Regions from separate parts of the Blautia sp. HCP3S3_G3 genome, predicted to be linked through region 1. Evidence: predicted binding sites of a transcription regulator. Region 1 holds the regulator's gene; each other region holds the start of a gene.

Region 1 (8,320 bases):
GTCGGTTCCACGTTTTTGTTCAGTGGATTTGCAAAGATACCTGCTTTTTGTAAGTATCTTTGTCCATCAGGGACTTTATTTGGAGCATTGCCGCTCCTTGGGGCGAATGGGCAGCTTCGCAGCCAGGCTGGTCTTCTTTTTTTCTGGAAGCTGGGGATTTTACTGGTGATTCTGGTATTGTCAGTGAAAGTATATCGGCCTTTCTGCCAGTATCTTTGTCCGCTGGGAGCCGTTTACGGGTGGTTCAACCGTTTCAGTCTTGTACAGATTCACTGGGAAAAAGAAAGGTGCAGCTCTTGTATGGCATGCAAAAAAGCATGTCCGATGGATCTTTCTCCGGAGGAAATATCAGTTTCGCCGGAATGCATACGCTGCGGGAAGTGCACTGCAGCCTGCCCGGAGAAGTGTCTGCATTTTAAAAAGTAGTAGAGGGAAGAGCAATATTTTTAAGCGGCAGGGAGAATAATATGGAGAACATGAATGGAAAACAGGAAGAATACAGGAAGAAAAGCATTACGCAGGACACAAATGTAAAACATGGAAATACAGGAAAATATCACAACAGACCAGATGATCTTCAAAAATATATAAAAGCTCAGGATATGTACTTTGATGGAACTGGAAAAACTGTGTATGAAAAAGCGCTGGAAGAAATAAAAGCGGGGAATAAAGAGGAACACTGGATCTGGTATATATGGCCGCAAATTGAGGGCCTTGGTAAATCTTTTTACTGTGAGAAATATGGTGTGCCTGGACTTGAAGGCGCAATGGCATATTTAGAAAACAGGACCCTTCATGATCGTTTGATGGAGATATCTTCAGCTTTGCTGGAATTAAATACAACAGACCTGTTGTCAGTAATGTGGCAGGTTGACTGTATGAAAGTCAGAAGCAGTATTACACTTTTTTATGAAGCGGCAATTAGAATGTACGGAGCGGATTCAGAAGAAGTAAAGCTGTTTGTGAATTTGCGGGATAAGTATTTTGGAAGAATTGGATTTTGTGACAGGACTCTTGAAATTCTTAATGATAAGCAGGAAAGGTTGGATTAATGGAGTACTTGCGTTGTGTGGTGGAGAAAATTACATACCAGAATGAAGAAAATGGCTGCACAGTATTAAAGTGTGCCGTAAAGAAGTATCACAATCTGGTCACGGTTGTGGGTACCATGCCGGATACACATGTGGGTTCTGTTCTTGGATGGATTCTGGAAAGGGGATGTAAAGTATGGAAAACAGTTTTCTGTTGAGAAATATGAGGAGACTCTTCCGGTAACGTTTTATGGAATTGAAAAATATCTGGATTTCGGTTTGATCAGGGGTGTCGGACTTAAGTTTGCGAAGCGGATCGTAGAGAAATCCGGGAAGGATATGCTGGATGGCATCAAGGATGCAGAATTAAAAATGTGAATATCTTCGCGGAATATCCTGAACAGGATATTTCCATAAGATTCCGGAAAAAGGGACATGGAATTCTCTATTTTTATTGCAACCGACATGGGATGATTCCGTGAAATACCAAAACCGTCATATCAGTGATTCCTACGGAGTTCGGACTGATACAGCAGTTATAAAACATGAAAAGCATTTTATAAATGTCCATTAGAAGAAAGGAAAACAATATTATGAGAACATGTCAGATGTTATATCCAAGAGATACAGAATCTCGCCGGGCGGTCAGCATGGACGGGATGTGGAAGTTTCAGCTGGACGAGAAGCAGTGCGGTCATGAGGAAGGATGGAAGTACGGGCTGCCTGCCCCGGATATGATTCCGGTGCCAGCCAGTTTTCAGGATTTTTACACAGAAAAGGATATCCGGGAATATACCGGGGATTTCTGGTATGAGACAGACTTTTTTGTGCCTGGAGAGTGGGAAGGAAAAGAGGTTGCAGTCAGGTTTGGCTGTGCTACCCATCGTGCGGAAGTGTATGTGAATGGAAACAGAGTAACGGTGCATGAAGGCGGATTTTTACCGTTTTCAGCAGTGGTGACGGATATTGTCCGCTACAATTCCTACAATAAGGTGGTAGTTCTGGTGAACAACGAGCTGAATGTAACCAGCATCCCCTGCGGAGAAACAAAAGTTCTGAGAAACGGCAAAAAAATGAGCAAGCCATATTTTGATTTTTATAACTATGCAGGGCTTCAGAGACCGGTGAAACTGATCGCATATCCCAAAGAACATATTGAAGATTTTTCTGTAGTCCATGCCTTTAAGGGGCAGGATGCCATTGTTCAGTACTGTGTGGAAACAACAGGACAGCATAAAGTTATCCTGGATGTTTATGATGCGGACAGACAGAAGGTAGCTTCCGCAGCAGGAAAAGAAGGAAAGCTCCTGATTCCGAGAGTACACAAATGGAATGTGGGTGACGGTTATCTGTATCGTTTTGTGATACGTATTATGGATGGAGAAAACCTGATCGACGAATATTTTGAACCGATCGGAATCCGTACCGTGGAAATAAAAGGAAAAGATATTCTTCTGAACGGGGAGAAGATTTATCTGAAGGGCTTCGGAAAACATGAGGACAGCGACATTGTAGGACGGGGCTTTAACATTGGAGTCATGAAACGGGATTTTGAGTGTATGAAATGGATCAATGCCAACTGCTTCCGTACCTCTCATTATCCGTACAGTGAGGAAATTTATCAGATGGCGGATCGGGAAGGGATTCTGGTGATCGATGAGGTTGCTGCTGTAGGCCTCTTTAAGAGCGAGACGAACTTTGCGGAAGCAAGTACGGGAAAACAGACAGCATTCTTTCAGGAAGCGACGATTCCCAGGCTCCTGGAAAACCATCTGCAGTGTGTTGAGGACATGATCTGCAGGGACAAGAATCATGCCTGTGTCATTGCCTGGAGCCTGATGAATGAGCCGGAGACGACAGATGAGGCAGCTGTACCTTATTTCCGGAAGGTGTTTGACCGGGCTGGGGAGTTGGATCCGCAGAAGCGCCCGAGAACCTTTGCCATGATCATGAACTCCCAGCCGGATACCTGCAAATGTTACCAGTTCAGTGATTTCCTGTCCTTTAATCGGTACTATGGATGGTATGTGATGGGCGGCTATGAGATTTCAGATGCGGAAGAGGCGTTTCACCGGGAGATGGATGCGTGGGAGGCACTGGATCTCAATAAGCCTGTGGTATTTACAGAGTATGGCGCGGATACCTGTGCTGCAGAACATAAGCTTCCTTCTGTAATGTGGGGCCAGGAATACCAGATTGAATATCTGGAAATGTGCCACAGGGTCTTTGACTCGTATGATTTTATTACCGGTGAGCTTGTCTGGAACTTTGCAGATTTCCAGACAACGGAAGGCATCATGCGGATGAACGGCAATAAAAAAGGAATTTTTACAAGGGACAGACAGCCAAAGGAAGCTGCCTATTACTTAAAGGAGCGGTGGCATTGAATTTGGAGGACAGGGAAGAAGTTCCTCAGAAAATGATCGACAGGGCGAATGTACTTGGAAATCTCATATCAACCCGGACAGAATTTTTGCAGCAAAAATTTCCAAGCCTTTAAATATGAAAATACTGCGTAAATATACATTATCATCTAATGTACCACTATAAAAAATAAAAAAATTTTCGTTTCTTTATTGACAAAACACAGCAACGGTGCTATCTTAACAATGTAAATGTTAGCACTCCTTCAAAATGAGTGCTAACAAAGCGGGCAGAAAGGAGTGGAAACATGGAAGAAGTGCTGAGTGACCGTAAGAAAAAAATTCTGAAGGCCATTATTAAGACATACATGGAGACAGGCGAACCGGTTGGTTCCAGAACGATTTCCAAATATACGGATCTGAATGTCAGCTCTGCTACCATCCGCAACGAAATGTCCGACCTGACAGACCTGGGATACATTGTCCAGCCGCATACATCGGCAGGCAGGATTCCCTCTGACAAGGGCTATCGTCTTTATGTAGACGAACTGATGAAAGAAAAGGAATCAGAAGTTGCGGAACTTCGTGAGCTGGTACTTGAGAAGACGGACAAGATGGAGAAAGTCCTGAAGCAGGCTGCGAAGCTGTTGGCGTCCAATACCAATTATGCGACTATGATTTCCGTACCGCAGTACAGCGGCAGCCGCCTGAAATTCATTCAGCTGTCCAGAGTCAGTGAACTGCAGCTTGTAGCAGTTGTGGTTTGTGAGAATAACGTCGTCCGTAATCAGATTATTAATCTGGATGAAGAAATGGATGATGAAACGATTTTGAAACTGAATCTTCTTTTAAATACCAATCTGAATGGTCTGCCCATCCAGGATATCAATCTGGGGATGATCGCAAGACTGAAAGAGCAGGCAGGTATACACAGCGGTGTGGTAGCCACCGTACTCGACGCGGTTGCAGCTACGATACATGTGGATGAAGAAGATATGGAAATATATACGTCAGGCGCTACGAACCTTTTCAAATATCCGGAGCTTTCGGATAAGAGCAAGGCTACCGAGCTGATTTCCACTTTTGAGGAGAAGCAGCAGCTGGCAGATCTTGTGAAGGAACGGCTTGCAGATACGGATAATACCGGAATTCAGGTTTATATCGGCAATGAGTCTCCGATCAAGACTATGAAAGACTGCAGCGTTGTGACAGCCACTTATGAACTCGGGGAAGGCATGACCGGAACCATTGGAATCATCGGTCCCAAGCGAATGGATTATGAGAATGTCGTAGATAACCTGAAGACTCTGAAAGTCGAGTTGGATAAGATATTCAGAAAAAAGCTGGAATAGAAAGGCGGTAGAAAAAGAGTGTCAGAAGAAACAAAGAACACATCTGAAGTGCAGGAAGAAGAAATTCTTACTTCTCCGGATACAGAATCTGCAGCAGAAGAGGAAACAGCAGAGCAGAATACTGAAGAAACAGCAGAAAATGCTCAGCAGAATGAACCGGCAGGAGAGGAAAACGAAGAAACTGCACAGGAATCATCCGAAGACGGACAGGAGACAAAAACCAAAACATCCTTCTTTGGAAAGAAGAAAAAAGAAAAAGACAAATTCGAACAGCAGATTGAAGATCTGACAGACCGGTTAAAACGAAGCATGGCAGAATTTGACAATTTCCGCAAGCGTACCGAAAAGGAAAAAGCAAGCATGTATATTATCGGAGCAAAGGAAATCGTTGAGAAGATTCTTCCGGTTGTTGATAACTTTGAGAGAGGTCTTGCACAGGCTCCTGAGGGAGATGCATTTGCAGACGGAATGAAAATGATCTACAAACAGCTGCTGACAACTCTGGATGATCTTGGCGTAAAACCGATCGAAGCAGTTGGTCAGGAATTTGATCCGAATTTTCATAATGCAGTGATGCATGTGGAGGATGAATCCGTCGGTGATAATATCATCGTGGAGGAACTTCAGAAGGGGTACACATACAAGGATTTTGTTGTGCGCCACAGTATGGTAAAAGTTGCGAACTAATTATTTTATATAGATTTATAAATACAGGAGGAAATTATCATGGGAAAAATCATTGGTATTGACTTAGGTACTACAAACAGCTGTGTAGCAGTTATGGAAGGTGGTCAGCCTACCGTTATCGCAAATACAGAAGGTGCAAGAACAACACCGTCCGTAGTGGCATTTACAAAAACAGGAGAGCGTCTGGTAGGTGAACCTGCAAAACGTCAGGCTGTTACCAACGCAGAAAAGACAATCTCTTCTATCAAGAGAGAAATGGGTACAGATTACCGTGTAACAATTGATGACAAGAAATATTCTCCGCAGGAAATTTCCGCAATGATCCTTCAGAAACTGAAAAAAGATGCAGAAGGATATCTTGGAGAAAAAGTTACAGAAGCAGTTATCACTGTTCCGGCGTATTTCAATGATGCACAGCGTCAGGCAACCAAGGATGCAGGTAAGATTGCAGGTCTTGATGTAAAACGTATCATCAACGAGCCGACAGCAGCAGCGCTTGCTTACGGTCTTGATAACGAAAAAGAACAGAAGATTATGGTATACGACCTTGGCGGCGGTACATTCGATGTTTCCGTTATCGAAATCGGTGACGGCGTTATCGAAGTACTTTCCACAGCCGGCAACAACCGTCTTGGCGGTGATGACTTTGACCAGAAGATTACAGACTGGATGCTTGCTGAATTCAAGAAAGCAGAAGGCGTTGATCTGAGCAATGATAAGATGGCTCTTCAGAGATTAAAAGAAGCTGCAGAGAAAGCGAAAAAAGAACTTTCTTCCGCAACAACTACCAATATCAACCTTCCGTTCATCACTGCAACAGCAGAAGGACCGAAGCACTTCGATATGAATCTTACAAGAGCAAAATTCGATGAACTGACACATGACCTGGTAGAAAAGACAGCAGAGCCGGTTCGCCGTGCACTGTCTGATGCAGGTATTACAGCAGCTGAACTTGGTCAGGTACTTCTGGTAGGCGGTTCTACACGTATCCCGGCTGTACAGGACAAAGTAAGACAGCTGACAGGCAAAGAGCCGAGCAAATCTTTGAACCCGGATGAGTGTGTAGCACTTGGTGCTTCCGTACAGGGCGGTAAACTTGCAGGTGATGCAGGCGCAGGCGATATCCTTCTTCTGGATGTTACACCGCTTTCTCTGTCCATTGAGACCATGGGCGGTATCGCAACCAGACTGATCGAGAGAAATACAACAATCCCGACCAAGAAGAGCCAGATCTTCTCCACAGCAGCAGATAATCAGACAGCTGTAGATATCAATGTTGTACAGGGTGAGCGTCAGTTTGCAAGAGATAACAAATCCTTAGGACAGTTCCGTCTGGATGGAATCCCGCCAGCACGTCGTGGTGTTCCGCAGATCGAGGTTACTTTTGATATCGATGCCAACGGTATTGTAAACGTATCCGCAAAAGATCTTGGAACAGGTAAGGAACAGCACATCACCATTACTGCAGGTTCCAACATGTCCGATGACGAAATCGACAAGGCAGTAAGAGAAGCTGCTGAATTCGAAGCACAGGATAAGAAACGCAAAGAAGCAATTGATACAAGAAATAATGCAGATTCCATGGTATTCCAGGTAGAGAATGCACTGAAAGAAGCTGGTGACAAACTGGATGCCAATGATAAAGCAGCAGTAGAAGCTGACCTGAATGCACTGAAAGACATTCTTGCTCAGACTACAAATGTAGAAGAAATCACAGATTCTCAGGTTGCTGACATCAAAGCAGCACAGGAGAAGATGATGGAAAGCGCACAGAAACTGTTCTCCAAGATGTATGAACAGGCTCAGCAGGCTGGCGGCCAGGCAGGCCCGGATATGAACATGGGCGGCGGAGCTTCTCAGGGCGGTAATGAAGCAGGCTACGGTGATGATGTAGTAGATGCTGATTACAAAGAAGTCTGATAAACAACGAAGAGTATAGGAATGAATAATTATGGCTGATAAGAGAGATTACTACGAAGTCCTGGGCGTGAGCAAAACCGCCGATGACGCAGAGTTAAAAAAAGCATATCGTAAATTAGCCAAAAAATATCACCCGGATGTAAATCCGGGTGATAAAGATGCAGAAGCAAAATTCAAAGAAGCAACAGAAGCATATACCATCTTAAGTGATCCGGATAAGAGAAAACAGTATGACCAGTTTGGTCATGCCGCTTTTGAAAACGGCGGTGGCGGTGCTGGCGGCGGCTTTGGCGGTTTTGATTTCAATGGCGCTGATATGGGCGACATCTTTGGAGATATTTTTGGCGATTTATTTGGCGGCGGAAGCAGGAGACGTGCAAACAACGGTCCTATGAAAGGTGCCAATCTTCGTGCGCGTGTAAATATTACGTTTGAGGAAGCAGTATTTGGATGCGACAAAGAACTGGAGATCATGCTGAAGGATGAATGTTCCACCTGTCATGGAACCGGTGCAAAGCCGGGTACACAGCCCATTACCTGTCCGAGATGTAATGGGGAAGGCCAGATTGTATATACACAGCAGTCCATGTTTGGTATGGTCCGCAACGTACAAACCTGTCCGGACTGTCAGGGATCCGGTAAGGTGATCAAAGAGAAATGTACTGTCTGCCGTGGTACCGGATATACTTCTTCCAGAAAGAAGATTCAGGTATCTGTACCGGCAGGTATTGATAACGGACAGAGTATCCGTATTCGTGAAAAAGGCGAACCTGGAACGAACGGTGGCCCGAGAGGCGATTTGCTGGTAGAAGTAAATGTAGCACGCCATCCGATTTTCCAGAGACAGGATACGAATATTTTCTCCACTGCTCCAATTACCTATGCACAGGCTGCACTTGGCGGTAAGGTACGGATCAGCACGGTTGACGGCGATGTGGAATATGAAGTAAAACCGGGTACACAGACA
Region 2 (8,320 bases), on a different contig from region 1:
GTTATTGGTATAGTAATTTACGAAAGGATACGTTAGAAGCAGAATTCTCTGAAAAAGTCACACTCTGCATCGTTGCACTGTGCTGCATCAATTGTTTTGATATCACAGTGGAAGACATGTCCAAGCTGATTGATTTTATCACCGAAAACACGGAAGACAAACGGTACATTGTTTTCCATCAGTTTATTTACCAGCAACGGTGCCTGAATCTTCTGGAAATCATTTACAGAAGTCATGCAGAATACCGGCGGATAAACATCAGTAATACGGTTCAGCACATTGATCTTCTCCAGTTCTTCATCAGAGCCCTGTTCAGGAAGGAAATCCTTCATCAGTTCCAGTGCAAGCTGTTGGTCGGGATCGCCATTTTCCAGTGCATAGACACCACAGTTCAGCGCAATGGCTGTCAGCGCAAAGTTTTCCGGAACTGTAAATTCGTATCTTGCTGCATAATCAGGATTGGTGCAGATACCGGCATAGAGACCGAGAAGATGAGCTCCTGCAGAATCGCCTACGGCAAAGATTCTTTCTGTGTCAAAATGGTATCTTCCCGCACGTTTCATGACCCATTTGCACACAAGGTTCAAATCCTCCAGAGGTGCCGGGAACTGATGCTCGGGAGCAAGACGGTAAGTGAAATTCACAACTGCAAAACCGCGCTGAGCCAGACTCATGCAGTAATACTGATAACGCTCTTTGTCACCATATACCCATCCGCCGCCATGCACGCTGATGATCACAGGAAGATCCTCTCCTTCAGCCTGCTTTGGACGGTAAACATCCAGTTTCTGAATATTCCGGTCTTCGTGGCTGTAGACAATATTGTCCCAGCGCTCTACATCCTCCGGTGTATTCATCAATGCGTCTCTTTCATCATCACTTTTTTTAAACTCTGCTCTGAGTTTATCACTTAATTCAGACATTTCATTTCCTCCATGATTCTTATATGATACAGGATTGTTTCCTGTTATTTATTATTTTCGTCGTTCTGGAAATACTCTCTGGTGAGCTGTATAACAACCGGAGCCAGAAGAAACAGTGCAATCAGGTTGGGGATTGCCATCAGTCCGTTGAAGGTTTCTGCGATACTCCAGATCAGACCAAGGTCAACGGTAGCTCCAAGAAGTGCAACCAGTGAGTAGAGTACCATAAACGGCCGGATCGTTCTGCTTCCGAGAAGAAATTCCATACACCGTGCTCCGTAAAGTCCCCATCCAATGATGGTGGAGAAGGCAAAACAGCACATGGCAATTGCTGTAAAAATAGAAACCCAGTTGCCGTAAACAGCTGTAAAACCGGAAATAGTCAGTTCTGCACCTGCGGCTGATCCATAGGGAACGTTCACTCCGCTTAAGAGAATGACAAGAGCCGTGAGCGTGCAGATCACGATGGTGTCCATAAATACTTCAAAGATTCCAAAAAAGCCCTGTTTCACAGGTTTGCGTGTATCCGCACAGGCATGGGCGATCGATCCTGTACCAAGACCGGCTTCGTTGGAAAAAATACCGCGGGAGACACCTTTTTTCATGCTGAGGAAAAAGCTTCCCACAATACCGCCTGTTACTGCAGAAGGCTGAAAAGCACCTCTGATAACAGAAGCAAAAACAGCCGGAACCCGGTTGATGTTCAGAAGTATCACGCCAATTGCAAGGATGATGTAGATCAGTGCCATAACCGGAACCAGTTTTTCGGTAACTTTTCCGATACGCTTGATACCGCCGAGAAGAATCAGGCCGACAAGAATCGTGATGACGATGCCGATGATCAGGCAGCTGATGCAAACTCCGGACTCGGAAATCACATGGTAATTGAGCAGCGCGGAATTGATGGCTGCAGTAATGGTATTGACCTGTGTGGCATTTCCGGTTCCAAATACGGCAAGTACACCGAAAAGAGCAAACAGGTATGCAAGAAAGATCCATTTTTTGCCCAGACCGTTTTTGATATAGTACATGGGTCCGCCCACCAGGTCTCCCTGTTTATTTTTTTCACGAAAATGAACGGCAAGCGTTACTTCGGAAAATTTGGTACACATACCAAGCAGGGCAGAAATCCACATCCAGAATACAGCGCCTGGTCCGCCGATTGCGATTGCTCCGGCAACTCCTGCAATGTTACCGGTTCCTACGGTAGCAGCAAGTGCCGTACAGACAGCCTGGAATGGAGTGAGGGCACCGTCCGCCGCTTCTTTCTTGCGGAACATTCGCCCGATCGTGCATTTCATAGCGTAGGGGAATTTGCGAATCTGAATAAATCCGGACCGGATGCTTAAATACAGACCGACACCAATGATGCAGATCATAGCCGGTACACCCCAGATGAAATCGTTGACAATACTGTTGATTTTTTCAATTGTTTGCAGCATATGAACCTTCCTTTGTATAAAATGATGAAATGGAATAGAAAAATTTTAGCATAAAATGGGGAAAAAGTACAGAATTTTATAGAAAGAACAATTAAAGAAATTAGCACTCGCTCAAAGAAAGTGCTAACAAAACACTTGACACAGGAAAAGAAAAGTGTTATATTCCACATAGAACAGAAGAAGAACGAAATACGTTTTTCATATAAGGAGGAAAGCCTATGAATATCAGTAAATTTACACAGAAATCCATTGAGGCTGTCCAGAACCTGGAGAAAGTCGCTTATGAATACGGCAACCAGGAAATCGAGCAGGAGCATCTTCTGTATACTCTTCTGACACAGGAAGACAGCCTGATTCTCAAACTGATCGAGAAGATGGAGATTAATAAGGAATATTTTCTGAATACAGTAAAAAAAGCCCTGGATGCAAAAGTAAAGGTATCCGGCGGAGAACTCCGCTTCGGCCAGTATCTGAACAAGGCTCTGGTAAGTGCCGAAGATGAAGCGAAGGCCATGGGAGACGAATATGTTTCTGTGGAACATTTGTTTTTGTCCATTCTGAAACAGCCAAGCCCCAGTATGCAGAAAATCCTTAAGGAATTCGGCATTACCAGAGAACGCTTTCTGCAGGCTTTGTCCACAGTCAGAGGCAATCAGCGTGTAGTCAGCGATAATCCGGAAGCTACTTACGATACACTGAACAAATACGGCGAGGAACTGGTAGAAAAAGCCCGCAATCAGAAAATGGATCCGGTGATCGGCCGTGATGCGGAGATTCGGAATATCATCCGTATTCTTTCCCGTAAGACCAAGAATAACCCGGTTCTGATCGGGGAACCCGGCGTAGGCAAAACAGCGGCGATTGAAGGGCTTGCCCAGCGTGTTGCGGCAGGAGATGTTCCGGAGGGACTTAAAAATAAGAAGATTTTTGCCCTGGATATGGGAGCTCTGGTGGCAGGTGCCAAGTACAGAGGCGAATTTGAGGAACGACTGAAAGCAGTTCTGGAGGAAGTGAAAAAGAGTGAAGGAAATATCATTCTTTTCATTGATGAGCTTCACCTGATCGTAGGTGCCGGCAAGACCGACGGTGCCATGGATGCAGGCAATATGCTGAAACCCATGCTTGCCAGAGGAGAACTGCACTGTATCGGTGCCACGACGCTGGATGAATACCGTCAGTATATCGAAAAGGATGCAGCTTTGGAACGCCGTTTCCAGCCTGTGACAGTAGATGAGCCGACAGTAGAAGATACCATTTCCATTCTTCGTGGACTGAAGGAACGCTATGAAGTTTATCATGGTGTCAAGATTACCGACAGTGCTCTGGTAGCAGCGGCAACACTGTCCCACCGATATATCACTGACCGTTTCCTTCCGGACAAAGCCATTGACCTTGTGGATGAGGCATGTGCTCTGATCAAGACCGAATTGGATTCCATGCCTACCGAACTGGATGAACAGCGGCGCCGGATCATGCAGATGGAAATCGAAGAATCCGCGCTCAAAAAAGAAACAGACAGCCTGAGTAAAGAACGTCTTGCAGATCTTCAGAAGGAACTGGCAGAGATGCGGGATGCCTTCAATACCCAGAAAGCACAGTGGGATAACGAGAAGCATTCGGTGGAGAAACTGCAGAAACTCCGTGAGCAGATTGAAGATGTCAACAAACAGATTCAGAAAGCCCAGCAGGACTATAATCTGGAAAAGGCTGCAGAGCTTCAGTATGGGGAACTCCCGAGACTGCAGCAGCAGCTGGAAATTGAAGAGCGTAATGTAAAAGAAAGTGACCGCAGACTGGTTCATGAGGCAGTGACGGATGATGAGATTGCCAGAATCATTTCCCGCTGGACCGGAATTCCAGTGACGAGACTGACCGAAGGAGAGAGAACCAAGCTTCTTGGCCTGGAAGAGCAGCTTCATAAGCGTGTGATCGGACAGGATGAAGGTGTCCGCCGTGTGACGGATGCGATTCTCCGTTCCAAAGCGGGAATCAAGGATCCTACCAAGCCAATCGGTTCCTTCCTGTTCCTTGGACCAACAGGCGTCGGTAAGACAGAACTTGCCAAGACTCTGGCGGAAACACTTTTTGACGATGAGCAGAATATGGTCCGTATCGATATGAGTGAGTATATGGAGAAGTATTCTGTATCCAGACTGATCGGAGCGCCTCCCGGATATGTAGGATATGAGGAAGGCGGCCAGCTTACAGAGGCAGTTCGGAGAAAACCGTACAGCGTTGTTCTCTTTGATGAGATTGAGAAAGCACATCCGGATGTATTCAATGTCCTTCTTCAGGTGCTGGACGATGGAAGAATTACCGATTCTCAGGGAAGAACTGTGGATTTCAAGAATACGATTCTGATCATGACTTCCAATATCGGATCTCCGTATCTGCTGGAAGGCATTGATGAAAACGGTGAGATCAGACCGGAAGCGGAAGAACAGGTGATGAATGACCTGAGAAATCACTTCCGTCCGGAATTTTTGAACCGTCTTGATGAAACAATTTTATTTAAGCCCTTGACAAAAGACAATATTGGTATGATAGTAGACTTACTGGTAAAAGATTTGAACAAGCGTCTTTCTGACCAGGAACTTTCCCTGGAACTGACCGATGCAGCCAAGAAGCTGTCTATTGAGGAAGGATATGATCCGGTTTACGGAGCCCGTCCGCTGAAACGTTATCTGCAGAAAAATGTGGAGACGCTCGCTGCAAGACGGATTCTGTCCGGTGATGTCCATACCGGAGACACAATTGTGCTGGATGTTCAGGATGGGGAGTTCATCACAAGGATAAAGGATGGCAACTCATGATACCAAAAGACCCTGTCATTTTGTTAAGTTACGTGAATACCCAGCTTCGGGATTACTATGATTCCCTGGAGGCTCTCTGCACCTGCAGAGGATTGAAGAAAAAAGAACTGGAAGAAAAGATGGATTCCATCGATTATCATTACGATGCGGATACCAATCAGTTTATATAGGGTATCAACAGCAAAAACCCCCGGAAGCATTCTTCCGGGGGTTTTGTGATGCAGGATTTTACAAGAGCATTTCTTTCTATACTTTTGCGTGAATATGGGATATAATATAAAAATGCCATGTAAGATCATACAAGAGTAAGGGGAATCGAACAATCATGACAGAAAGCAGAAAATATCTGGAACATGTGCTGAACAGTCTTCACAGGAGAATCGCGGAAATCAATGCTTCAATCGCAGAGGGCGAGAAGGAGATTGAAAATATGCATGAATACTACTGGGAAAACTATACAGAAATGGACCAGTATGGATACGAAAATTTTGACAATCAGCAGGCATTGCTTCATCAGGTAAATGCCAACCAGGAAGAACGGCAGCGGCGCCATCGTTTTCGCAAGATGCTGGATTCGCCCTTTTTCGGAAGAGTGGATTTCCGTTTTGAGGGAGAGGAAGAAGCGGAAACTTTTTATATTGGAATCGGGAATTTTGCAGAAAAGACAGGAGGGATTCCACTGGTTTACGACTGGCGTGCTCCTGTGAGCGGACTTTTTTACGATTATGACAAAGGTCCGGCTTCCTATACGGCTCCTGCCGGAGAAATTACCGGCGAGATTACATCAAAATGGCAGTATAAGATCCGCGGAGGAAAGATGCTCTATGAATTTGAGAGCGATATCAAGATTGATGATGAGATTCTAAAAGCAGAACTTGGCAGTAACGGTGAGGTACAGCTGAAAAATATCATCCGAACTATTCAGAAAGAGCAGAATGCCATCATCCGTAATACAAAGGATAAAATACTCGTGATTCAGGGTGCAGCCGGAAGCGGTAAGACCTCTATTGCGCTGCACAGAATCGCTTATCTTCTCTATCATGACCGGAACAACCTGAAATCCTCCAATATTCTGATCCTGTCTCCGAATAGTGTATTTGCGGATTATATTTCTCATATCCTTCCGGAACTGGGAGAGGAAAATATTCGTGAGATGAGTTTTGATCTGTTTGCTTATCGGGAACTGAAAGATACGGTTTCAGACTGTGAGGACCGTTATGATCAGATTGAGCGTTCCATTGCGCATCCTGGTAAGCGGGATTATTTCCACGAAAAACAGTCTGTGGAATTCCTGAACAGTATGGAACGGTTTTTCCTTGAAATGGAAGATGAACTGATGCGCTTCCGGGATGTGGAATACAAAGGACACGTCAAAACAGAAAAAGAGATCATAGAACTGTTTTATTTCAAATTTATGGATATTCCGCTGCTTTCCAGAATGGATGCGGTGGCGGAATATTTTATTGATGAAGTGGAGACGCTTCGCGGCGGCGATCTTCCGGATGAGGAACGGGAAGCACTGAGAGAAAAATTCATGAAGATGTATGAGACCAGAGATCTGTATGTGCTTTACAGCGAGTTCCTGAAAAGAGAGGGATATCCGGGACTTCCGAGGGTTGGCTTTGAGAAGCGGAGACTGCGTTATGAGGATGTTTATCCGATGCTTTATATGAAATACAGCCTTTTCAGAAAGAAGGGAGACAGTCATATCAAGCATCTTGTGGTGGATGAAATGCAGGATTATTCCAGAATGCAGTATCTGATTCTGAAGAAAATGTTTCCCTGCAGGATGACGATTCTCGGAGACAGGGCACAGACGATGGATGAAAAAGTACAGGATGTGCTGGAGTTCCTGCCGGGAATTTTCGGAAAAGATATCCGCAGAATAGTCATGAATAAAAGTTACCGCAATACAGTGGAGATTGCACAATATGCCAATCAGCTTGCCGGTATTACAGATATGGAATTATTTGAACGTCATGGAGCTCCTGTTGAGGAAAAAGAATGCAGTTCTATGAGTGAGGCTCTTGAGAAAGCATTGGAATGTCTCCGGATCGGAGAGGATGCCTATGAGACGGCTGCAGTGATTCTGCGCACGGAAGGAGAAGCCCTTGCGGCTTATGCGTTTATGAAAGAACGGATGGAGCAGAAAGGGTTTGACACGGAGAAAATGCTCACCTATATGGACCGCAACAGCTCCAGCTTCCGCAAAGGTCTGACAGTTACGACGTTTTATCTTGCGAAAGGCCTGGAATTTGACCAGGTATTTTCTGTTTTTCCTGTAAAAGATACCACACCGCTGGTAAAGCAGGCACGGTATATTGCAGCCACCAGAGCGCTGCATGAACTTCATATGTATGAGTATAAAAAGGGAAAAAAGATTATGCGTTCAGAGTATTAAACAATAAAGGTGATGCGTTCAAAGCATTAAAAAATAAAGGTGATACGTTTCGAGCATTCAAGCATAAAAAAATAATACGTTTAGAGAACTTGATCGTAAAAAAGATATTACAGATATTTTACAGAATTTTTATATCATAAGAAAGTGCTCTGCATTGCCTTGTAATATAAAAAAACTCTGGGCAGGATTATATAAGGAGCCATATTTACTGCAGTTGCTTTGCGGATATTTCTGTGAAAATCTGTCCATACTATGGAGAGACGAAGGGTTGTTAAGCAAATGCTGCAGCGGTTTCGGAATTCAGTGGGACACAGGATTTTCACAATACCTGCGGTAAATTTTATTGACAGTTTTGTCATAAAATAATAAAATAAACAGGAATTCTGGAAAATAACAGAAAACAGTCAGTGCACGAAGTTATGCAGAATGTATGATTCCCGTGCATTGCGAAGCGTGTTGCTGGGAATGGATGAAACAGTAACAATGATTTAAGGAGGCTACTATGAAGAATAAAAAAGTACTTGCGATACTTGCAATGGCTATTTCCATGTCCTGTGTATTCACGGCCTGTGGATTTGGCAGCAAAGAGGAGGAACAGGTGGTAGTAGATGTGACTCCTACACCGGAACCGACGGATGTGCCGGATCCTACACCAACGATCGCACCTGATACACAGACAAGTATTTATACATCCAGGGACAAAACAATTTCCATGAAACTGCCGGATGCCACCTGGGCGAA
Region 3 (8,320 bases), on a different contig from region 1:
AGGTCTGTTTTTTATATTGCTTTCCGACAGATGTGCGTCACAATTTGTGGGAATGAATTTCCAAACACACTCTGAAGCAATCCGCTGCAGACGGAGAATCCTGTAAATCAGGATTTTCCTCATCCTTCATCAGATTCAGCGTCTTCTTCTGGTACAGTTTCGCCAGATTCAGCATCTTCCTCTGCTTCGGTTTCTTCAGCTTCGTCGGCAGGAGTTCCTTCTTCGGAATCTGCAGCAGCCTGTGTTTCTTCTTCCGGTTCTTCCCAGGATACAAAATCCTCCTGCGGTTCTTCGGTTTCCTGACTTTCGTCTTCCATTTCTTCCTCTTCTTCGTAATCGTCGTCCATATCTTCTAATTCAGTACGGGGATGTTTTTTCATCAAAATTGCAGCCAAAGCTCCGGCTGCTGCGGCAGTTGCAGCTCCAACTGCTACCAGTCCCCAATATTTGTTTAATTTTGCCATAATACCGTTCTCCTTTCAAGTTTTTGGCGGATTGCCATTATGGTATTCTGTGAATGTTATTCATTAATGGATAATGAGCTGTTAATATTTTACTACTTTTTAACGAAAAAGGAAAGGGTAAGATTGGAAGAATAAAAATGGTTGCGACAATTTTTTTTTGAGGGTATACTATAGCGGTAGAAGTATAAGAAAAAACGAGGAGATACCATGAAAAAAATCATTTTGGCATCTGCTTCTCCGCGCAGAAAGGAACTACTGGAGAAAGCAGGGATTTCTTTTGAAATTATAACGGGTACCGGAGAAGAAAAGACGAATTCTTCTGATCCGGAAGAAATGGTAAAAGAACTTTCCTACGGTAAGGCAGAGTCTGTGGCGGAGAACGTGGTGGAAGATGCGGTCATTATAGGAGCAGACACGATTGTTTTTTATGATGGGTGTATCCTGGGGAAACCGAAAGATGCGGAAGATGCTGTAGAAACCCTTCTGAAACTTCAGGGAAATACGCATCAGGTGTACACAGGAGTTACGGTTCTGATCAAAGAAGGAGGTAATATCAGATCCCTGATTTTTGCAGAGTGTACGGATGTTACTTTTTATCCTGTTTCAGAGAACGAAATCCGTGCATACGTTAACAGCGGGGAACCTATGGATAAAGCAGGAAGCTACGGGATTCAGGGCGCATTCGGTGTATACGTGAAAGGAATATGCGGAGATTACTCCAATGTGGTCGGATTGCCGGTGGCAAGACTTTTGTATGAGACGAAAAAACAGGGAATTGATCTGAGAGGATGGGACAAATGATAAAAGCATGTATTTTTGACCTGGATGGCACACTGGCAGATACACTGGAATCCATGGCTTATGTGGCAAATACGATTATGCGCAAGTTTGGGCTGAAGGAAATGCCGGTGGAAAATTTTAAGTATTACAGCGGAGAAGGCGCGAATATGCTGATGCGCCGATGTCTGACAGATGCCGGAGATCCGGAACTGACACATTTTGACGAGGGGCAGAAACTGTACCGGGAAATGTTTGCAGCAGATCCCATGTATAAAGTGACGCATTATCCGGGTATGCCGGAAACCTTAAAAGAATTGAAAAAACAGGGTGTCAGGCTTGCGGTCTGCTCAAATAAACCACATCCGGCTGCCGTAAAAGTCATTGCACAGATGTTTGGGGATGATTTTGATCTGGTGATCGGTCAGAGCGATGCAATCCGGCGTAAACCTGCACCGGACGGACCTTTGAAAGTCGCTTCAGAATTCGGAGTCAGACCGGAAGAGTGCATGTATGTAGGGGACACAAGAACGGATATGCTGACAGGAAAGGCTGCGGGAATGTTTACCGTGGGGGTATTGTGGGGATTCCGTGACAGAGAAGAGTTGGAGAGCAGCGGTGCAGACCTTGTAGCAGAAAACCCTTCAGATCTTCTGAAGATTTATGAGGACAGAAGAAATGATTAAACTGGTTGCAAGTGATCTGGACGGAACATTGCTTTTGAATGGGGTGCAGAAGCTTCCGGAAGAAATATTCCCACTTATAAAAAGAATGAAAGAAATGGGAATTGTATTTGCTGCTGCAAGCGGAAGGCAGTATCCGAATATGAAAAGACTTTTTGCTCCTGTGGCTTCGGATATTGTTTTTGTGTGCGAAAATGGTGCTATGGCAGTAAAAGATGATAAGATGATTTATCAGGACGGATTTTCCAGGGAACTGGTGATGGATATTCTGCATGCGATTCAGGATAAAGAAGGTGCAGAATTCTCCTGCTCTGCAAAAGATTTTTATTATATCATGCCCAAAACCCGGCATTTTTTTGACAGGATGACAAAAGTGATCAAAAATAACTGCAAAGTAATCCGCGATTTTTCAGAAATCACAGAACCATGCATGAAGCTTGCAGTGTATGAGAGAAATGGCATGGGAGAGGAATCCATCCGGTACTGGAAAGAAAAATTTTCCGACAGATGTACCGTAGTGACTTCCGGAAACGACTGGGTGGATTTTATTCCATTCGGTACCAATAAAGCAAGGGGGATTCGGAAATATCAGGAAATTCTCGGCATCAGGCCGGAGGAATGTATGGTATTTGGAGATGAATTCAATGATATTGAGATGCTGAAGTCTGTTCCCTGGAGTTTTGCCATGGCGCATTCCAAAGATGGAGTCAAAGCTGCAGCTAATTATGAAACAGAGCGGGTGGAACCTGTGCTGGAGTGCCTGATCCGCATGAAAGGAAATATCGAGGAGGTAATCAAACATGTACAGTAAAGAAGCAGTAGAAACATTTTTGAAAAATCAGGGTCAGCTTTTTGATGAGTCAGTAGCGGACAATTATGAGGAGGCTGAGGAATTCCTGGAAGACTGTATGGCAGTGGAAGTGAATTCCATAAAGGAAGTGAAAGAGTATCTGGAAGATGCCGGTGCAGACCTGGAAGGAATGTCTCTGGATGAACTGGAGGAAGCATGCGAAGTTTTTGCACTGCCGTCCGGAAAGTATCTCATTGTAGAAGCTTAGTATGTTTGAAAATGGCTCCAGAGGAAAATTCAGATTACATCTGAGAAATCCGGAGTGCTAAAATAGACGTACTGAAACAGAGAGTCTGTTTTTTTGTTATACATAAATAAAAGAACCGAAAAGAAAAGGAGGAAGGCTTATGAAGAAATCCAGAATCCTGGCAGTTGTAATGTCAGTGTTGATGATGATTTCCATGCTGCCTGTGACAGTTTTTGCAGCGGAGGAACCGGCCACGGAGCTGAGCGGTGAATTGAAAATCAAAGGGGCGGCTGCACTGGATGTTACATTAAGCGCAGATTATACCAAAGTAAAACCGGAAGGACTGACGGATGAGGACGTTACTTTCCTGTGGGAAAGAAAGGTGTCCGAATCGGATAAGGATCCTCTTGTAGAACTGAGCAAGGAAAAGACCTATAAAGTGACTGCAGAGGATATCGGCTATAAAATCGTACTTACGGTGACCGGTATTGAAGAAAAAGGAGTTACCGGTGAACTGAAAGTAACCAGCAAAGAAGTTACAGAGACCATTCCGGAAGAAGAACTGGCAGAGGAAGAGAATCAGGAGATCATTTCGGAAGAAGTTCAGGAAGAGATTCCGGCAGAGGAAACAGAAGAACAGATTCCGGAGGAAGAAGTTCTGGAACAGGATCAGTTTGAAGAGATTTCGGAAGAAGTTCAGGAGGAAATTCCCTCAGACAGTGATGTGAACGAAGCGGTGATTGAGGAAATTCTTGTAAACGAAGAGGTATATAATGCCGATGCGGAAGAAGAGGAACTGACAGAGACTGTGGAACCCGGAACAGAGGATACAGAAAATGCAGAAGAGGAACTGATGCCTCTGGGCGAGAGTATTCCGGAGGAATCGCTTACCTATTCTGCTGAAGTCTACACTGCAGATGGAAGCGGAATTCTGGATTTTGGAATTGCTGCGTCAGATGCAGTTGGAGACGTGGAATACCAGACTGTTACAGTAAAGAATACCGGAACAGGAACTTTACACTTTGAGAGTATCAGCCCGGAACACTTTATGGTACAGGATATTACGGAACCGCTGGAATCCGACGGAGAAATTTCTCTCTGGATCGTTCCGAGAGAGGGAATTGCTGCCGGCACCTATCAGGATACAATTACCTATACGAGTGAAGAAGGCGCAGAAGTTTCCTTCCAGGCAGTGCTTACTGTCCAGGAACAGGAAGATACAGCTTCTGAAGAGAATGTTTCAGAAGCAGATCCGATAGAAGAGAGTCTGATTATTGAGAATATTTCGGAAGAATTGAATATGGAAGAAGAGCCGGATATCGACGGGCAGGCAGAAGAACCTGTTTCAGACCCGGACAATTCCGGAGAAAATACAGAACCTGACGATACAGGAAACGGTGATGGTGAGGAAACAGAAGTTTCTGTTTCGGTAAGTCCGGATTTGCTGGATTTTGGTACAGTAACAGAAGGGTATGAGACAGCACCGGAAGCGCAGACGGTCGTGATTACCAATACAGGAAGTACAGAAATTACTCTGGTACAGCCGGTCAGCGAAAATGACTATTATGTGATTGACGCTCTTTCACAAGCAACACTTGCACCGGGAGAGAATGCAGAGTTTACCATTCAGCCGACGATTGGGCTTGGTGCCAACAGCTATTCGGATGTGCTCTCTATTGTAAGTGATAAAGATGAGGCGCTTGGGGATGTGACAGTTTCCTTTAAAGTTACTCAGGCAGAGAACCATTTGCTGACGATTACTCCTGACAGTCTGGATTTTGGAACTGTGGAGGAAGGATATGAGACAGCTCCAAAAGCTCAGACAGTAACTGTTACGAATGCTGGAAATGTAAAAGAGACACTGGGACAGCCGGTAAGTGACCGATTCGAGATCAGTGAACTGTCTTCCTATGAACTGGAGCCTGGTGCAAGCTGTACCTTTACTGTACAGCCCAAATTGAATCTGACAGACAGTTTTACAGAAGAGATTTCTGTTCCGAATGATGCGGGAACATCGGTATCTTTCTTTGCATCCATTGCCGTTGCAGCAAAGAAGGATACACCTGTAAAATTAGTAGAAATCCAGAAACCCGGCGATATCAGCGGACTTGATAATGGAACTGAAAAAACAGCAGAAGCTTTTGGACTTCCGTCAACGGTTGTGATTAAGACCAGCAGCGGAGAAATGAAAGCAAAAGTGGCATGGGATGTGAAGGGATGCAGTTATGATCCTGCCAGCACGGCTGCTCAGACGTTTTCTGTAAAAGGTACGGTTTCTCTGCCGGAAGGTGTGACGAATCCGGATAATATCAGTCTGGTAACAGCGGTAAAAGTAACGGTGAATGCATACGAGGCAAGCGTTGTATCCGCAGAGGATAATCAGATTACAGGAATTACTCCGAATGGACAGTATACCACGAAGTCCACCATTTCTTTCACTGCAGTCGGTGCCGGAATGGATAATAAGAGCCCGCGTAAGGGAGATATCCGTTACCTGCCGTTCAGCTGGTCTGTGATCAATACCAATACCTGGACATCTGCGCCATACGCCGCAAGTTTTGGAATGGGCAGAAGCGGAGAATATACTCTGACCGTTACCTTTAATCGCCAGAAATATGATGGAAGCAATTGGGTAAATACCGGAGAACAGGATATCAGGAAGGTGGCTTTCAGCGTTGTACAGGCTGCTGATCCGACCGTGACTCCTACACCGGGAGCAAATCAGAGAAGTGCTGTTCAGACAGGAGATGATACGCCGATTCTTCCGCTTGTAGTGATTTTGATCGCTGCAGTTATCTGTATTGCAGGTATACTGGTTTATCGCAAAAAAAAGAAATAAGATATTGGAAATGATTGTTTTTTAATGAAACAGGCAGTGAGAAAGAGGGACAGTGCAGGAGCATTGTCCCTTTTGCTGTCAGAAATTAAGACAATGGATTGGTTTAATTATAAAATTATTAGCACTCAATAAAAATGAGTGCTAAATTCTTCTTGACATTTGGACAGAACCGTATTAGTATAGTGCATAGACAAAAAAGAAAAGAATCTGCCGGACGATTTTGTATACGGATATCTGTGTCTGCGGATATTTTGCCGGATACGATTGCCTGTGTGGATATCATAAATTTATTTAAGAAAAAGGAGTGTGTAAACCATGGCTGCAAAACATGGAAATTTATCAATTAACAGTGACAATATTTTCCCGATTATTAAGAAATGGCTGTATTCAGATCACGACATTTTTGCCCGTGAAATGATTTCTAACGGATGTGACGCGATTACGAAACTCCGTAAGCTGGAAGTGATGGGAGAATATACATTTCCGGATAAATACAAACCGAGCATCCAGGTCATTGTGAACCCGGAAGAAAAAACTCTGAAATTTATTGATAATGGTATAGGTATGACTGCGGATGAGGTAGAAGAATATATTACCCAGATCGCATTCTCCGGTGCAACAGAGTTCCTTGAAAAATATAAAGACAAAACTTCAGATGATCAGATTATCGGTCATTTCGGACTTGGATTTTATTCCGCATTTATGGTAGCTGATGAGGTGCATATTGATACACTTTCTTACAAAGAAGGTGCAGAACCGGTTCACTGGAGCTGCGATGGCGGTACAGAGTATGATATGCAGGAAGGCAATAAAAATACCGTTGGTACGGAAATCACCCTTTTCCTGAATGAAGATTGTCTGGAATTTGCAAATGAGTATCGTATGAGAGAAGTCATTGAGAAATATTGTTCTTTCATGCCGGTGAATATTTATCTTTCCAAAGCAAATGCAGAGCAGGAATATGAGACCATCGATGAAGCGGATCTGAGAGAAGATGATGTTGTTGTAGAACACATTCATGAAGATGCCAAAACAGAGGAAAAAGAAAACGAAAATGGCGAGAAGGAAATCGTTGAGATTTCACCTGCAAAGGAAAAAGTAAAAATCAATAAACGTCCGGTTTCTCTCAGTGATACAAATCCATTATGGATGAAACATCCGAATGATTGTACGGATGAAGAATACAAAGCCTTTTATCGTAAAGTGTTTATGGATTACAAAGAGCCGTTGTTCTGGATTCATCTGAATATGGATTATCCATTTAATCTGAAAGGTATTTTATACTTCCCGAAGATCAATACAGAATACGATTCTATTGAGGGAACGATTAAACTGTATAACAATCAGGTGTTTATTGCAGATAATATCAAAGAAGTTATCCCGGAATTCCTGCTTCTTCTGAAAGGTGTGATTGACTGTCCGGACCTTCCGCTGAATGTATCCAGAAGTGCTCTTCAGAATGATGGATTTGTGAAGAAAATTTCCGAATATATTGCGAAAAAAGTGGCAGATAAACTTACCGGCATGTGTAAGACTGACAGAGAAAATTATGAAAAATACTGGGATGATATCAGCCCGTTCGTAAAATTTGGATGCATCAAAGATTCCAAATTTGCAGAAAAAGTCAGCGATTATGTATTGTTCAAAAACCTTGATGGAAAATATCTGACCTTAAAAGACTGCATCGAAGAGAATAAGAAAGAAGCGGAAGCTTCCTCAGAAGAAACAACAGAAACAACAGAAGCGGCAGAAGAGAATACTTCTGAAGAAAACAAGGATACGTCTTCCGATGATAAAGAACCGGAGAAAACGACGATTTTCTATGTAACAGACGAGGTGCAGCAGAGCCAGTACATTAATATGTTTAAGGAAGCAGGCAAGGATGCCGTGATCCTGAAACATAATATTGATTCTCCATTTATTTCACATCTGGAGCAGAAAGATCAGACGATACAGTTTAAGCGTATTGATGCAGATGTAACAGAAGAACTGAGAGAGGAAGGCAGTGCAGATGAAGATACTGCTAATAAACTGACAGAGCTGTTCCGCAAACATCTGAACAAAGAAAACCTGGAAGTGAAAGTAGAAAAACTGAAAAATGCTTCCGTTGCAGCTATGATGACACTTTCTGAAGAAAGCCGTCGTATGCAGGATATGATGAAGATGTATAACATGTATGGAATGGATCCTGGAATGTTTGGCGGTGAAGAAACACTGATCCTGAATGCAAATCATCCGCTGGTACAGTATGTGGCAGAACATGGTGATGCAGAGCACACCCAGGTAATCTGTGAACAGCTTTATGATCTGGCAATGCTCAGCCATAAGCAGCTGTCTCCGGAAGAAATGACCAAATTTGTTCAGCGCAGCAATGAAATTCTGATGCTGCTTACAAAATAATTGCCTCTGTTTGGAAGGAAAATAAGAGAGCTTTTATGTGGACTGTGAAAATCCGCATAAAAGCTCTTTTTATGTGAAAATTCGAATAATAGAGTTTTCTATATGAAAATTTGCATAAGA
Region 4 (8,320 bases), on a different contig from region 1:
TTCTCCTTCGCATCCCGGCACGATTGTCGGACCGTAATCTGAAACAGTTTCTTGAAGAGAAAAAACAGTGGATTTTGGAAAAATCTGCTCAGATGCAGGAAAGGCAGGAAGAACGTGAAACTACCGGAGCAGTGTCACCTGCTGAGCTATCTGCCGAAGAAATTGAGGCGATCAAAGAAAAAATCGCTTCACGAGTCCGGCACTATTCCCGGGTGATGGGAGTAACTGTCGGCAGGATTACAATCAGGAATCAGAGAACACGCTGGGGAAGCTGCAGCGTCAAAGGTAATCTGAATTTCAATTATCAGCTCTATTATCTCCCGGAAGAACTGCTGGATTATGTCGTGGTTCACGAACTGGCGCACCGCCGGCATATGGATCACTCTGCGGAATTCTGGGCAGAGGTGGGGAAATATTGTCCGGATTATAAGAAACGGCGGGAAAAACTGAAAGAATATAAGCTGGCATAACCGGCGAAACATAAGGTATTTATCGTGGTTTATACTAGTATAATTGGTGAATGAACACGTAAAATGTGTCTTCGCAGGAGAGGGAAATGTTTGTATTACTGTAAAAGATATGGAAAGCAAAAATGTGGAGGGAAATATTTATGATTACCTGTCAGGATATACTGGAACTGCAGCTGGATGGAGTGGAACTGATTGCAGGCGAAGAGGGACTGGATCATCCTGTCACCTGGACTTATATGGTGCAGACCAGACCTTTTGCGGAACACATGAATCAGGGAAATTTTGCCCTGTGCGTCATTGATTATGTGCGTTATGATTTTGAGGAAGCACAGAGGGCTATGGAGGAACTGTACGAACTGGGGATTTCCGGCTTCGCGGTTTCTGTAATGGAAGACCGGGAATGGATTCCGCAGAAAATGATTGACAGAGCAAATGAGCTTGCGCTTCCGTTGTTTTATATCCGCTGGGAAGGGGCATCTTTCGTAGATATTGCCCAGAGTGTGGGAAAGATCATTCTGGAGCATGAGATCCAGAATAAAAGAACGGGAGATTATCTGTATAACCTGCTGTTTGGTTATGACATCAATGACCGATATATCGAAAAAATTTCCAGTCAGTTTGGAATTAATTTTACAAATCCATGCAGAGTGGGAATTATTGTGGCTGACCGAAGATATGGCATTAATCTGGAACAGGATGAACATATCTATGAATATTACGCCAATTACCTGAACTAGGAAGTAATGGCGATGGAAGGAAAACCGATGTTTCTGCGCTTTCTGAATAAGTTTGTGCTGCTGTTTGAAGCCAGAAAGGATAAAAGCATTGAACATGCGCTGGAACAACTTCTGCAGAAGATTGATGCAAGTCCTCAGTTTTACGGAAGTATAAAAAGTACCTGTATTCTTGGAGGAGTCTATACGAATCCGGCAGATTTCGGAAGAAGTTATCAGGAAGCGAAGCGGCTGATTCCCAAGAAAGATATGCTTCCGAATCCGAAACACAAAAAGGTGCTGAGTGCAACAGCCATGGGCATTTATAAATTCCTTTTTAACAATGATAATCATGAGGATATTTTGAACTACTGTAATGACAGGCTGCAGAAACTGGAAGAATATGACCATGCAAACGGAACTTTCCTTCTGGATACCCTGGTGGCTTATTACATGAATGGATTCAGTGTGGGAAAAACAGCGGAGGAACTGTTTATCCACAGAAATTCTCTGCAGTACCGGCTGAATAAAATTCAGGAACTGGTGGATTTTGAACTGGATGATTACATGGAATATCTGGACGTGGTAAACTGTATCCTGATCAAGCGGCTGATGTTTTCCTAGTACATCGTGTTTGAGAATAACAATACGTGTATACCCATATCATGAATTTTTACTGTGCAAAAAGACAAATAATTTTGTGCAAAATGAAAGTTGACGAAAATTGCCCGATGAGTATAATAAGGTTCAACACGACAACAAAGGCGTTGAAGAAAATGAAAATTTTCTTTCAGCGCCTTTTTTGTTGCCAGTACAGAGGAGGATTTTGTTATGAAAAAAAATAATTGGACCAGAATCGCAACTACAGGTATGGTTGCTGCAGCACTTTGTATGACGATGGCAGTTCCGGCAGCAGCAGAAGAGAAAGAGGTATTGAGAGTTGGTATGGAATGTGCTTATGCACCGTTCAACTGGACACAGTAATTACCCAGCAGCCGGCAGCTAATTAATCTTCGTGAGGTGATAACATGGGATTTTTAACAACTGCACTGGAAGATCCGTCGAATTCATTTGAATGGATGATTTTTCTTGCTCACAAGTATTCCAGCATGTTTATCCAGGGAACCTGGCTGACACTTTATATTGCCATAGCAGGTACGATTCTTGGTTTTGTTCTGGGATATGTGGTCGGAATTATTCAGGATCAGAAAATTAATCAGGGAGACAATGTTCTGAAGAAAGCCTTTTTTAAGATATTAAAAGCAATTTGTTCGGTATATGTGGAACTCTTCAGGGATACCCCAATGATCGTACAGGCCATGGTCCTTTATTACGGACTCAGACAGGCAAATACCGGAATCACACCTCTGGTTGCAGGTATTATGGTCACTGTTCTGAATACGGGAGCTTATATGGCAGAGACTGTACGTGCAGGTATCGGTTCTATCGATCTGGGTCAGAGAGAAGGCGCCTGGGCAATGGGAATGTCTCCTATGAAAACCATGCTCTATATTGTACTTCCACAGGCTTTCAAAAATATCATCCCGGAAATGGCGAATACATTTCTGACGAATCTGAAAATGACATCTGTGCTGAATGTTATCGCCGTACAGGAATTATTTATGGCTGCAAAGACAGTTGGTGGAAACTATTATAAGTACTTTGAATCCTATCTTGTGATCGCAGTGATTTATTTTGTACTGTGCTTTGTCTTTAACAGATTGTTTGCTGTCATGGAAAAGAAAATGAAAGGCAGTGACAATTATGTGCTGGCAGTCGAATATATGGATAATCCGTAAGGAGGCAGATTATGAGTGATGCGATTATATCCGTAAAGGATCTGAGTAAATCATTTGGAGATTATGAAGTACTGCGTAAAATTGATTTTCACGTAAATCCGGGTGAGATCATCTGTATTGTGGGTTCTTCCGGTTCCGGAAAATCTACTCTGCTCCGCTGCATTAACAAACTGGAAAAACAGACCAGCGGCAAGATTATGTACCATGGCAAAGAAATCGGGGATGTACAGAGGGAAATCAATGAATACCGGTCAAAAGTAGGAATGGCGCCTTTTATCAATGCAAAGCCATCGCAGCTTTCCGGTGGTCAGAAACAGCGTGTGGCAATTGCGAGATCTCTTTGTATGAATCCGGAGGTTTTACTGTTTGATGAACCTACATCAGCTCTGGACCCGGAAATGGTGGGAGAGGTTCTGAATGTTATGAAAGAACTGGCAACTACCGGGCTTACGATGATTATTGTGACACATGAAATGGCATTTGCGAGAGATGTTTCCTCCAGAACGATCTTTATGGATCAGGGCTATATTGTGGAGGATGCGGCACCGTCAGAGTTGTTTGTGAATCCAAAAAATACCCGTACCAGAGAATTTCTCAGCAGATATCTGGCAGGGTAAAGGGAGGCGTTGGAAATGGAAAAATTTGTTGTGACCTTTGCCCGTGGTTTTGGCAGTGGTGGAAAAGAAATTGCATCCATGCTTGCAAAAGATCTTGGGATTCACTGCTACGAAAACCGTATTCTGACACTGGCAAGCCAGATGAGCGGGCTTGACGAGAAACTGTTTCTGGATATCAATGAACGAATCCGCGGAAATGGAGGCTTTACCAATTTTCTGCGGGGACTCCCGAAGTCCAGACAGTATATTGCAAGAAATGAAAAGTTTGTTTCAGATGACCGGCTGTTTGAGTATCAGTCACAGATCATCAATAACCTTGCGGATCAGGAATCCTGTGTAATTGTAGGAAAATGTGCGGATTATGTCCTGAGAGACAGACCGAATGTGGTCAGCATTTATATAGAAGCACCCCGCGCATTCTGTGTAGAGCGCACCATGCAGAAAATGAAAGTGTCTGCCAAGGTTGCTTCCGCGACCATTGAGAATACGGACAAATACAGGGCAGACTATTACAAATATTATACACATGGAAATTACTGGACAAATCCTGTCAATTATGACATGACTCTGAACAGTGAAAAAGTCGGAGTGGAACGGTGTGTAAAAGTAATTGAAGAGTACATGATCCTGAAAGGCTTGATTACGCGGGAGATGATTTTATCAGAGCGGTCTTTGAATGAAGAAGAAAAAGGGAGCTGATTCTTGGAAAAGGGAAGCTGATTCTTAGAAAAAGGATAACGGATTCTGAGAAGAGACGTTGATTCCGGAAAATGAACAGCAGGAGAATTAATAGAATAAAGATAATCATGAACGGTACATGGACAGGTAGTGGTCTGTGTGCCGTTTTTTTTTGTGTAATTCTTCACAATTATGTTCACAAATTCTTCACAAATAAATTAGCACTCACCTGTTGACAGTGCTAATAATAAGTGTTATATTACACATAGAACAAAAAAGAAACAAAAAAGGAGCGATGACTTATGTTAATGCCTAGTATTTTTGGAGAAAATTTAATTGATGATTTCTTTGGATTTGATTATCCGCACAGAACCCATCAGACAGCACAGAACCAGAATCTGATGCGTACAGATGTAAAAGAACATGCAGACGGTTATGAAGTAGATATCGATCTTCCGGGCTTTAAGAAAGAAGATATTCATATGGAACTGAAAGATGGATACCTTACCGTCGGAGCTGCAACCAGCAGTAAGAAAGACGAAAAGTCTGAAGAAGGCAAATATATCAGACGGGAACGTTTCACCGGAAATGTCATGAGAAGCTTTTATGTTGGTAAGGATGTAAAGGAAGAAGATATTCATCCGAAATACGAAAACGGTATCCTGAGTTTCACAGTACCAAAGAAAGATGCAAAAAAAGCAGTAGAAGAAAAGAACCATTATATTACGATCGAGTGATGATTCAACAGAGACAGTGAATAGTTAACACAACTTTTTTGTAGTACGAATGTTACAGAAACCACATTCGGATTGGATAAGAAAGAAATTGCCATGGAGGATGACTGGCACCTCTTAATATAAATATAAGGCTGTATATCCGCAGATTTTGCAGATATACAGCCTTTTTAGTGCAATTTTCAAACACGATCCAGGTCAGTGAAAAGTGTTTTACATTTTCCTCTGATAGATCAGATATCAAGCAGGTCGCTGTACACTTTCAGAGCGCCATCGGTATTGTGGGCAAGTACACGTTTTGCAAGGACTTTACCAAGCTGAACGCCTTCCTGGTCGAAGCTGTTAAGGTTCCATACAAATCCCTGGAACATGATCTTGTTTTCGAAGTGAGCCAGTAATGCGCCGAGAGCTGCCGGTGTCAGCTGGTCACCGATAATGATACTGGACGGACGGCCGCCGTTGAATTTTTTATTCAGGTTTTCGTCATCCTTGCCGCATGCAAATGCTACAATCTGGGCAGCAACGTTTGCACAGAGCTTCTGCTGGCTGGTGCTGTCTTCGATGTCAACGTCCACACCAAGCTGGCTCTTCTTAAATCCGATGAACTGCAGAGGAACGATATCAGAACCCTGATGCAGGAGCTGGTAGAAGGAATGCTGTCCGTTCGTACCAGGCTCACCGAAAATAACCGGACCTGTTACGTAATTTACAGGCTCGCCGAAGCGGTTTACAGTTTTTCCGTTGGATTCCATATCACACTGCTGTAAATGTGCCGGGAAGCGGCTTAATGCCTGAGAATACGGAAGAACAGCAGTAGCAGGATAACCCTGAACATTTCGCTCATAAACCCCGATCAGAGCATCCAGCATATCCGGGTTCTTTAATAAATCTCTGTTCGTTGCAAGCTGGTCTTCAGCAGCAGCGCCGTCCAGAATCTGTGCAAATACTTCCGGTCCGAATGCAAGGGAAAGGATAGCTCCGCCGACAGCGGATACGGAAGAATAACGTCCGCCGATATAGTCATCCATGAAAATTGCTGCAAGATAATCATCGCTCTTTGCTAATGGAGAGGTTTCGCTGGTTACAGCAAGCATATGCCTGGATGGATCTAATCCGGCTTTTGTCAGGGCGTCTTTTACGAATGCTTCGTTAGTAAGGGTTTCCAGGGTTGTTCCGGATTTGGAAACAACGATGAACAGCGCGTGTGCAAGGTCTGTGGCAGCAAGAACTGCAGCTGCGTCATCAGGGTCAACATTGCTGATGAATTTTGCTTCCATTTTAAAGGTATTGTTGGCTTTTGCCCAGTTCTCCAGAGCGATATAAAGAGCACGGGGGCCAAGGTCGCTTCCGCCGATACCGATCTGAACAACAGTGGTAAATTTCTCACCGGCTTCGTTGGTGATTTCACCTGCATGGACTTTGTTTGCAAAATCGGCTGCTTTTTTCTGCTGTGCAGTGTAGAATTCACGCTTGTCCACACCGTCCACTACAACCGGATTTCCCAGCTGTCTGCGTGCCAGATGATGAAGAACCATACGTTTTTCTCCGGTGTTGATCACTGCACCGTTATATAATTCTTCAAATTTGTCAATAAGCTGGGCTTCGTCAGCCAGTTCAGCCAGTGCAGCTAAAACGGTTTCGTCCACCTGTTTGGCTGCATAATTGAAGCTCAGACCTTCTGCCATAGGTGTGCTGTAACCGGATGCACGCTCTGCGCCTTTTTCGCCGGACATAGCCTCAGCGATATTTACATGATCTTTCAGACCGGAAAGCTTGCTGTAGGAAGCAAGTGTATCCAGATTTTTCCATGTTGCCATAATACGATTCCTCCTTTAATTGGTGTGATTGCATATGATCAATGAATCACAGAGTTCTACAGCAATTATACTGAAAAAATCATATAATTTCAATGATAGATTTTATCACAGGTTTTGGCAGAAGATAGAAGACAGAATACATCTTTTCTTGTCCGGAAAATTAATGCACTATTAAAAGAATAAGCAGTTCAGTTTTTTCCACATGATTTTGAAAGATTGTGAGTATGGGTATGCAGAAGATTTCTTTATAATAAAGATACCATAAATAGAGAAAAGGAGAGACAACTATGAAAAAGTTTTATCAGTATCGCCTGGTCTGGCCGGCATTATTTCTTTACAGTGTGTTTTTCGTAATACCGGCAATTATTGGAATTGGCTATTCCTTTACTGACTGGAGCACTTTTCACAATTCGGTATCTTTTGTGGGATTGGATAACTTTGTTAAAATATTCCAGGACAGAGAATTGTCGAGAAGTCTTGTAAACACACTGAAATATGCAGTGGTTGTGGTTATATTTAAAAATGGATTGGGACTGCTTCTTGCGATTGCGGTGAACACCAAATTGAAAGGAAGAAATATTTTCCGAATGATTTTTTATGTTCCTGCAGTCATTTCTACTATCGCAGTTGGATTGATTTTTACACAGATCCTGCATCCGAATGGAATGCTTAACCATGTACTCGAGTTGGTAGGACTGTCATTCCTTCAGCAGAGATGGCTGGTTGACAGCAAAATTATCATGTATAGTATTGCTGCGGTAAGTATCTGGCAGTGGACAGGTTATCATATGACAATTTATCTTGCCGGTATTCAGGGAATTGATGAAACCTTTTATGAAGCAGCAAGAATAGACGGGGCTACATTCCTGCAGGAACTTCGCTATGTAATGATTCCTCTTTTACGTTCATCCATTAATATTAATGTGATTTTCAGTCTTATTGGCGGAATCAAGGTATTTAGTGAAGTTTTTGTACTTACTAACGGAGGTCCGGGAAGCGCTTCACAGGTACTTGCTACAGAGGTGTTTAAAAAGTTCGGTGAAGGAAACTGGGGGCTGGGAACAGCTTTGAATACAGTACTTTTGATTTTTGTTACAATTATCTGTGTTCCTCTTTTGGTTGTAATGCGTAAGCAGGAGGTAGAAGCGTAATGACTATGAAACAAAAAAGAAAACTGACAAATCTGTTTCTTTATATTTTCCTGATTGTGTGTGCAGGCGTATTTTTGGTTCCATTACTGATCATGGTACTGGGGTCATTTAAGAATAGTATAGAGGTAACTGCATTTAGTTTATCTTTGCCTGAAAAATGGTTATTTGGAAACTATGTACAGGTATTCAACAAGGATTTTATACGTGCTGTTGTGAACAGTTTGATAATTACAGGAGTAAGTGTTATAATTAATATAGCATTGGCATCTATGGCATCATTTATTATTGTCAGAAGAACAGGGAAATTCAGCAGTTTTTTGTATTATTTCTTTTTTATGGGT

Evidence for each region. The regulator HrcA, encoded in region 1, represses chaperone genes, less so after heat shock. The targets are predictions, from matches to a motif close to TGTTAGCACTCNNNNNNNNNGAGTGCTAACA.
Region 2: the regulator HrcA is predicted to act here: its motif matches at 2,464-2,494, upstream of clpB (ATP-dependent chaperone ClpB).
Region 3: the regulator HrcA is predicted to act here: its motif matches at 5,917-5,947, upstream of htpG (molecular chaperone HtpG).
Region 4: the regulator HrcA is predicted to act here: its motif matches at 4,494-4,524, upstream of ACTNEW_RS07755 (Hsp20/alpha crystallin family protein).

What each region holds. Positions count from the first base shown of each region.
Region 1 covers NZ_JBQHXR010000001.1:116,757-125,076, forward strand. The annotation lists gene ACTNEW_RS00585 (4Fe-4S binding protein) at 1-426, shown strand, start outside; gene ACTNEW_RS00590 (DUF1810 family protein) at 468-1,052, shown strand; gene ACTNEW_RS00595 (YrrC family ATP-dependent DNA helicase) at 1,052-1,249, shown strand; gene ACTNEW_RS00600 (hypothetical protein) at 1,197-1,409, shown strand; gene uidA (beta-glucuronidase) at 1,625-3,418, shown strand; gene hrcA (heat-inducible transcriptional repressor HrcA) at 3,703-4,746, shown strand; gene grpE (nucleotide exchange factor GrpE) at 4,765-5,433, shown strand; gene dnaK (molecular chaperone DnaK) at 5,473-7,353, shown strand; gene dnaJ (molecular chaperone DnaJ) at 7,385-8,320, shown strand, end outside.
Region 2 covers NZ_JBQHXR010000021.1:3,948-12,267, forward strand. The annotation lists gene ACTNEW_RS13320 (alpha/beta hydrolase) at 33-923, opposite strand; gene ACTNEW_RS13325 (alanine/glycine:cation symporter family protein) at 968-2,365, opposite strand; gene clpB (ATP-dependent chaperone ClpB) at 2,584-5,178, shown strand; gene ACTNEW_RS13335 (DUF4250 domain-containing protein) at 5,175-5,348, shown strand; gene ACTNEW_RS13340 (HelD family protein) at 5,504-7,579, shown strand; gene ACTNEW_RS13345 (PsbP-related protein) at 8,082-8,320, shown strand, end outside.
Region 3 covers NZ_JBQHXR010000005.1:116,717-125,036, forward strand. The annotation lists gene ACTNEW_RS07480 (hypothetical protein) at 120-464, opposite strand; gene ACTNEW_RS07485 (Maf family protein) at 672-1,265, shown strand; gene ACTNEW_RS07490 (HAD family hydrolase) at 1,262-1,927, shown strand; gene ACTNEW_RS07495 (HAD family hydrolase) at 1,920-2,735, shown strand; gene ACTNEW_RS07500 (glyoxalase) at 2,725-2,982, shown strand; gene ACTNEW_RS07505 (choice-of-anchor D domain-containing protein) at 3,122-5,800, shown strand; gene htpG (molecular chaperone HtpG) at 6,116-8,200, shown strand.
Region 4 covers NZ_JBQHXR010000006.1:25,812-34,131, reverse strand. The annotation lists gene ACTNEW_RS07790 (M48 family metallopeptidase) at 1-470, shown strand, start outside; gene ACTNEW_RS07785 (PucR family transcriptional regulator ligand-binding domain-containing protein) at 611-1,207, shown strand; gene ACTNEW_RS07780 (PucR family transcriptional regulator) at 1,220-1,807, shown strand; gene ACTNEW_RS07775 (hypothetical protein) at 2,015-2,167, shown strand; gene ACTNEW_RS07770 (amino acid ABC transporter permease) at 2,212-2,982, shown strand; gene ACTNEW_RS07765 (amino acid ABC transporter ATP-binding protein) at 2,991-3,599, shown strand; gene ACTNEW_RS07760 (cytidylate kinase-like family protein) at 3,615-4,298, shown strand; gene ACTNEW_RS07755 (Hsp20/alpha crystallin family protein) at 4,580-5,014, shown strand; gene ACTNEW_RS07750 (glucose-6-phosphate isomerase) at 5,245-6,828, opposite strand; gene ACTNEW_RS07745 (carbohydrate ABC transporter permease) at 7,116-7,979, shown strand; gene ACTNEW_RS07740 (carbohydrate ABC transporter permease) at 7,979-8,320, shown strand, end outside.